Regions from separate parts of the Arthrobacter sp. J156 genome, predicted to be linked through region 1. Evidence: predicted binding sites of a transcription regulator. Region 1 holds the regulator's gene; the other holds the start of a gene.

Region 1 (3,170 bases):
CCACGGATCCACTCGGCGGCTGGGCGCCGCGCTACGAGGGCCGGATCCCCACGAGCTTCGAGTCCAAGGCGCGGAAGGCGGGACGGCTCGTCTTCGACCTCGCGTACCGGCGGACGACGGCGGACTCCTGACGACCGGGCGCAAGCCTGGCTAGGCGAGCGGCTCGAGCCCGGCGGTGACGAGGGCCAGGTTCCGCAGCGAGAGCGTCCCGGGGTCGCGGTATCCGTAGCGCGGACGACCCGCACCGGGAACGAACCGCGAGGTGTTGTGCCCCGTCACCGGCAGGAGCCCGAGACCGGGCCGGCCGTCGACGTCGAACACCCTCCCGGCGGGGCGCGTGCGGCCGCTGAGCCGGCGCCCCAGGCGGGCCAGCGCGTCGTCGGCCGCGACCGCCTCGAAGACCCGGTGCGCCGGAACGCCGAGCAGGGACGGATCGGCCGCGAGCCGCCGCGGCATGCCCGCCGAGCCCGTCGTCGCGAGGCAGGAAACGGTCCCGGAAGCGCGCTCGGCGGCCAGCGCGGCGAGCCCGTGGGCGGCGACGGTCGCGCCGTAGGAATGGGCCTCGACCGCGGTGCGGGGTCCGTCGGGGCGCCAGCGGGCGAAGCGCTGCAGCTCGTGGCTGAAGCGCTCGGCAGCGGCCCGGGCCCGGAGGTCGAGGACCGCGTGCGCCAGGGTCGGGGCGGGGTATCCGAGCCACGCCACGACGGCCGGGGACCCGACCCCGACGGCGCGTTGCTCCAGGAGCAGCTGGCCCGCCTCGCGCACCGTGCCCCACATCGCGGTCTCGGGTGCGATCCCCACTCCGGAGAGCTGCCACGTGACGAGATCGGCCGCGTCGAGCTCGCCGACGGCCACCGCGGCGAGTGGCCGCGGGCCCTCGAGGTCCAGGAACAAGAGGTGGCGGGGCGGGATCGCGGCGTCCATCGAGCCGGGCCGCAGGGCGTGGGCGACGCCGTCGACAGCGGCCTTGGCGCGCTGTGGCATGGCGTCGCGCTCCCGCATCCGGGCGCGGAAGCGTTCCATGGCCCGCTCGCTGAGCGCGGCGTAGCCGCCGTCCGGGACCGGCCCGCCTAGCCGCGCGGCCGCCACAGCACCACGGCCTGGCTGCGGGCCCGCGGACGCTGCCCGCGCGCGAGCGTGACGACCTCGCCCGCGGCGCCGGCGGCGAAGACGCGGGCGTGCTCGACGGCGCGGGCCGCACGCACGTCGTCGAGTTCCTCCATCAGCTCCCCGACGCGGGCCCGGAGGGCGGCGACCTGGTTCTCGAGCTCGAGGATCCTGCGGATCCCCTCGAGGGACACGCCGTCCTTGGACAGTCGCTGCACCTCGCGCAGCAGCTCGACGTCGTAGCGGGAGTACCGGCGCTGCTTGCCGCGCTGTCGGGACGGGGAGACGAGCCCGAGCCGGTCGTACTGGCGCAGGGTCTGCGGGTGCATGTCTGCGAGCTCGGCGGCGACGGAGATCACGAACACGGGCGTGAAGCGGTCCACCCCGAACGGCTCGGGGCCGGTGCTGCGGGGGGCCATGAGGTCCCTCCTTTCCTCGGGGCGTCGTCGCGGTGCCGCCGGCCGGGCGGCCGGGGCCTTAGAGCGCGGCCTTGGCGGCCAGTCCCGCCCGGGGATCGGCGCCGGCGGTGGCCTCGGCGAACGCCTTGACGGCCGCCTCCGCCTCGGCGTTGAGGTTCTGCGGGACGACGACGTCGAGCACCACGAGCAGGTCGCCGGCCTCCTTGGCCGTCTTCACGCCGCGGCCGCCGAGGCGCAGGGTCCGGCCCGAGCCCGAGCCGGCGGGCACCTTGACCTTGACCGTGTCGCCAGCGGGCGTCGGCACCTCGATGCTGCCGCCCAGGGCCGCCTCGGAGAACGTGACGGGCACGTGGATGCGGATGTTGTTGCCCTCCCGTTGGAAGAACGGGTGCGCCTTGACCGAGACCTTGACGAGGAGGTCGCCCTGGCCGGCCGGGCCTGGCTGGCCCTTGCCGCGCACGCGCACGCTCTGCCCGTCCTTGATGCCGGCGGGGATGCGCACCTCGATCACCTCGCCGGTGGGCTCGCGCAGGGAGACCGTGGTCCCCCGCAGCGAACCGCCGAAGGAGATCGTCGTGGTGGCGGTGCGGTCCGCACCCTTCTGCGCGGGCTGGCCGAAGCCGCCCGGCTGGCCGCCGAATCCGCCGAAGAGGTCCGCGAACTCGGGCGGGACCTGCCCGCCGCCGAAGCCCGCGGGGCCGCGCCGGGCGCCGCCGGGTCCGCCCCCGAACAGGTTGCCGAAGATGTCGTCGAAGCCGGCACCGGCCGCTCCCCCGGGGCCCCCGGCCTGGAACCGCGCCCCGGAGCCCATGGCCCGGATCGCGTCGTACTGCTGGCGCTGCTCGGGATCGGACAGCACGGAGTTGGCCTCGGTGATGTCCTTGAACTTCTGCTCCGCTCCCGGGTTCCCCGCATTGGTGTCGGGGTGGTGGGTGCGGGCCAGCTTGCGGTAGGCCTTCTTGATGTCGGCCTCGCTCGCGTCCTTGGAGACGCCGAGAATCGCGTAGAAGTCCTTGTCGACCCAGTCCTGGCTTGCCATGAGGCGCCTCCTTTCAACGTCGGGTGATGGTGTCCGGCCCGTGGACCGGTGCGGCGGGCGGGCGGTCCGTGGTGGACCGCCCGCCCGCCGCGGCGGCTACTCGCCCGTGGAGACGATCACCTGGGCGGCGCGGATGACGCGCTCGCCCTTCTTGTAGCCGGGACGGAGGACCTGGGCGACGTGGTCGGCCGGGATCTCCGGATGCGGCTGCTGCATGAGCGCCTCGTGGACGGTGGGGTCGAATCCGGCCCCCGCTTCCCCGATGCGCTCGAGCCCGTGGCCGCCGAGGATCGTGTCCAGCTTGCGGGCCACGGCCGCGAACGGCCCGTCCTCGAGGTCGCCGTGCTGGCGCGCGGCGTCGAGGTCGTCGAGCACCGGGAGCAGGCTCGCGAGCACGGTCTGGACGGCGAGCTCGCGCACGCCCTCCCGGTCGCGCTCGACGCGCTTGCGGTAGTTGACGTACTCGGCCTGCAGCCGCAACAGGTCGTTGCGCAGCTCGGCCTCGGCCGCGCTGCTACCGGAGTCCGCGTCGTCCCGGCCCTCCTGGCCGGCCTCGTTGAGGATGCGCTCGGCCTGGGCCAGCGCGTCCTCGGAGTCGTGCGCCT
Region 2 (3,170 bases), 410 kb from region 1:
GGGGCGTCTTGCCTCATATCAAGATGCCCGCATAGTTGTAGGTGCAGGACGCGATTCGTCGCCTCCAGCCCATCCGAGCCCCCGCCCACGCGGGGGTTTCGAGTTTAAGGCGACCATAGGTACTCCCGTCGAGTGATCTTCTTGAGGTCTTTACGGATGGAGTTCAGGGCCTTGATCGCCTCGGGATGCCGCTCCGGCTGTTCATGGCGGATACGAGTCAAGAAGAACGTGGCAAGGTCAGCCGCTTGCAAGAGCCGGCTGTGGTCCGAGGGGCCGAAGTAGATGGTGTCGAGGAAGTTGGACAGCGTCAGCCGTGTGAACCCGTTAAGTGGCGCGCGGCGTAGCCCGGCGAAGCGCGTTCGGCTGTCCTTCGCCGTGTGGTGTTCGTCGGCGATCACCAAGACGTTTGGTCCCTTCCCGCCCTTTGAGCTGGTGTGCTCTTGCATGGACTCGAGGGACTGGCACACCGCGAGCACGTGGGGATCGTGCGCCACGGAGTAGCGTTGGCGCAGGGCGCGGACGTCGACGCCGCGGAGGAAGAAATCCGCGCCTGAGTCCCCCAGTGCCTTGGCCGCCAAACGGCACGCTCGAGTCCGGATCGGGATGGGGACGGACTTCCACGCTCCACGGCCTTGGAAGACATCGGTGGCTTGGAACTCCGTCGTCGGATCGAATCCCGGGATCTGGTCGGAAATCAGCTGGCCGATTCCGTTCATCTGTTCCTCGATGAACCTGGCTTGATGTTCGGTGACGAGAAGGGACCGACGTAGTAGAAATTCCCCTTCGCTCCTCGGCTCGACTCGTCGAGGTACGCCAACAACATGGCTAGCTTGGCTCCTTCCGTCGAAGAGACAGTCACGTGAAGCGAATCTATCCGACGCGTCCGACAACAAGCCTGCGGCGGTGGTTCCCTCCGTCGTTGAGATGCGCCGCGTCGACGGACGCACGGGGCCGGATTCGTCTGGCCCGCGAGGGCGCTCAGTCCGCCGGACCCGGCCGTCCGGCGTCGTTCCCGGAATCGCGGGCGCGCGCCGCCCGGGCGCCGCGGGAGCGCAGTTCGTCGATCCCCAAGTAGGCCAGGAGGCCCGCCGCGCCGATGAAGGCGATCGTGGGCAGGGGCGAGCCCGCGGCCAGTCCGGTGAACGAGGCCGCGAGGACCAGTAGCCCGGTCACGGTGACGAGGATCTTGAGCCAGAGGGGTGCGGAGCGCATGGATCCATCGTTGCACGGGGCGGGTTCGCCGTGGGAGAACGGGGCGGAAAACTATTGGCACTCTCGAGGGTAGAGTGCTAAATTCGAGACAAGTTGAGCGCATGACGCTCAACTCTGGCGGAGGCCGAATCCGCCACCGAACCGCCGATGGCACGCACGGTGCCACACCACAGGAGTTGATCAACATGGCTACGAACTTCGATCCGTTCCGCGAACTCGACCGCATGGCCGGCGCGCTGCTCGACAACCGCCAGGGCCTGCGCGAGATGCCCATGGACCTCTACCGCCAGGGCGACCGCTACATCCTCGACGCCGACCTGCCGGGCATCGACCCCGGTTCCGTGGACATCGACGTCGACGGCCAGCTGCTCACCATCCGCGCCGAGCGCACGCTCTCGGGCGCGGAGGGCGTGAAATGGCTCAACCGCGAACGCCGCGGCGGCAGCTTCCTGCGCCAGCTCAACCTCGGCCAGGGCGTCGACACGGAGAACATCACCGCCCGCTACGAGAACGGCGTGCTGTCCGTGGTCATCCCGGTCCGCGAGAGCGCCAAGCCGCGCAAGATCGCCGTCCGGACCGGCGAGCACGCCGAGGTCGGAGAGCTCGCCGGCTCGGAGGCCTCCGAGCAGTAGGCCGCACTCCTGCCGAGCGGCGCATCGCCGCCCGGTCCGACGCGCCCGGTTCCGGCGGACCTCCTGGTCCGCGGGAGCCGGGCGCCCGCGTGTCGGCGCCGCCCGCCGGCCCCTCCCGGCATCCCTCCGCGACGACGACCCGGAGGGGGATCCCGGGGGCATGATGGGTAGGTACAGCGGACGGCCGGCGGCAGTGAGGGGCGTATGGAACGGAACGACGGCGGGGCGCGCCGGGCCTGGGGCGTCGCCGCGGCCTGCGTGGCGGCGGGCGGCGGGCTGCTGCATGTCGTGCTCTGGATGCACGGAGCGCTTGCCCCCGACCCCGGCTACGTGTTCCACGCCGGACTCTCGGGCCACGGCTGGATGCTCGTCACCTACGTCCTGACCGCGGCGGCCGCGGTGGGGATGCTCGCGCTCGGCGGGACGTTCACGGAGGGGGCGCGGATCGATCCCGCCGCATGCGCCCTCGAAGGCGATGCTTCCGGGCTGCTGCTCGTCTGCGGGGAGGAGTCCATCGCGATCCCTCCGGAAGGGTGATGCCGGCGGCCCGGGCCGCGCCGGAGCCTCAGCGGCCCGCCGGCTCCGGCCCGGGGGCGGTTTCCGTGCCGGCGGCCTGCAGGGCCGCGGCGGTGATGCGGCGCATCATCGACCCGAAGATGTGGCCGTGAAACGGGGCCACTGACCACCAGTAGAGCCGCCCGGCGAGCCCGCGGGGGAAGAAGACGGCCCGCTGGCGGTACAGGCTGCCGGATCCCCGCGGTTCGATCGTGAACTCGAGCCACGCGTTTCCGGGGACGCGCATCTCCGCGCGAAGCCGCAGGAGCCGGTCCTGCTCCACTTCCTCGACGCGCCAGAAGTCGACGACGTCGCCGAGCAGGAGGCGCGTGCTGCTGCGGCGGCCGCGCCGCAGTCCCACGCCGCCGGCGAGCTTGTCGATCAGCCCGCGGACGCCCCAGGCGCCCGGCAGCGAGTACCAGCCGTTTCCTCCGCCGATTCCCTGGACGACGCCGAACACGGCTTCCGGGGGAGCGTCGACGTCGAGCTCGCGGACGTCGACGTAGACGGGGCGCCCGGCCCAGTCAGGATCGCTGGGCAACGGGTCGGCGGGCTGGGCGACGGCGTGCGCGGTGGCCCACGAGGTCTCCACGGCGTCGGTGCCGATCTTCTCCAGGGCGAGTTCCACGGCCCGGCGGTAGGGCGTCAGTCCGCCGGCGGGGCGCGGGACGAGGTGGTCTATGCGCCGTTCGCGCACCACGCAGTCGTGTTGCAGGGAGCCGACGAGTGGAACGGCGAGCGAGCGCGGGATCGGCGTCACGAGGTTCACCC

Evidence for each region. The regulator HspR, encoded in region 1, represses chaperone genes until heat shock. The targets are predictions, from matches to a motif close to AAGTTGAGTCNNNNNGACTCAACTT.
Region 2: a site for HspR is predicted at 1,303-1,327, ahead of AC0QR5_RS11440 (Hsp20/alpha crystallin family protein). Genes of this name have one in related genera too.

Annotation. Positions count from the first base shown of each region.
Region 1 covers NZ_CM149650.1:2,090,687-2,093,856, forward strand. The annotation lists gene trmB (tRNA (guanosine(46)-N7)-methyltransferase TrmB) at 1-131, shown strand, start outside; gene AC0QR5_RS09525 (alpha/beta hydrolase) at 151-1,089, opposite strand; gene AC0QR5_RS09530 (heat shock protein transcriptional repressor HspR) at 1,071-1,526, opposite strand; gene AC0QR5_RS09535 (DnaJ C-terminal domain-containing protein) at 1,585-2,565, opposite strand; gene AC0QR5_RS09540 (nucleotide exchange factor GrpE) at 2,662-3,170, opposite strand, start outside.
Region 2 covers NZ_CM149650.1:2,497,870-2,501,039, reverse strand. The annotation lists gene AC0QR5_RS11455 (D-serine ammonia-lyase) at 1-17, opposite strand, end outside; gene AC0QR5_RS11450 (DUF3800 domain-containing protein) at 105-716, opposite strand; gene AC0QR5_RS11445 (hypothetical protein) at 979-1,212, opposite strand; gene AC0QR5_RS11440 (Hsp20/alpha crystallin family protein) at 1,398-1,844, shown strand; gene AC0QR5_RS11435 (hypothetical protein) at 2,049-2,381, shown strand; gene AC0QR5_RS11430 (SDR family oxidoreductase) at 2,410-3,170, opposite strand, start outside.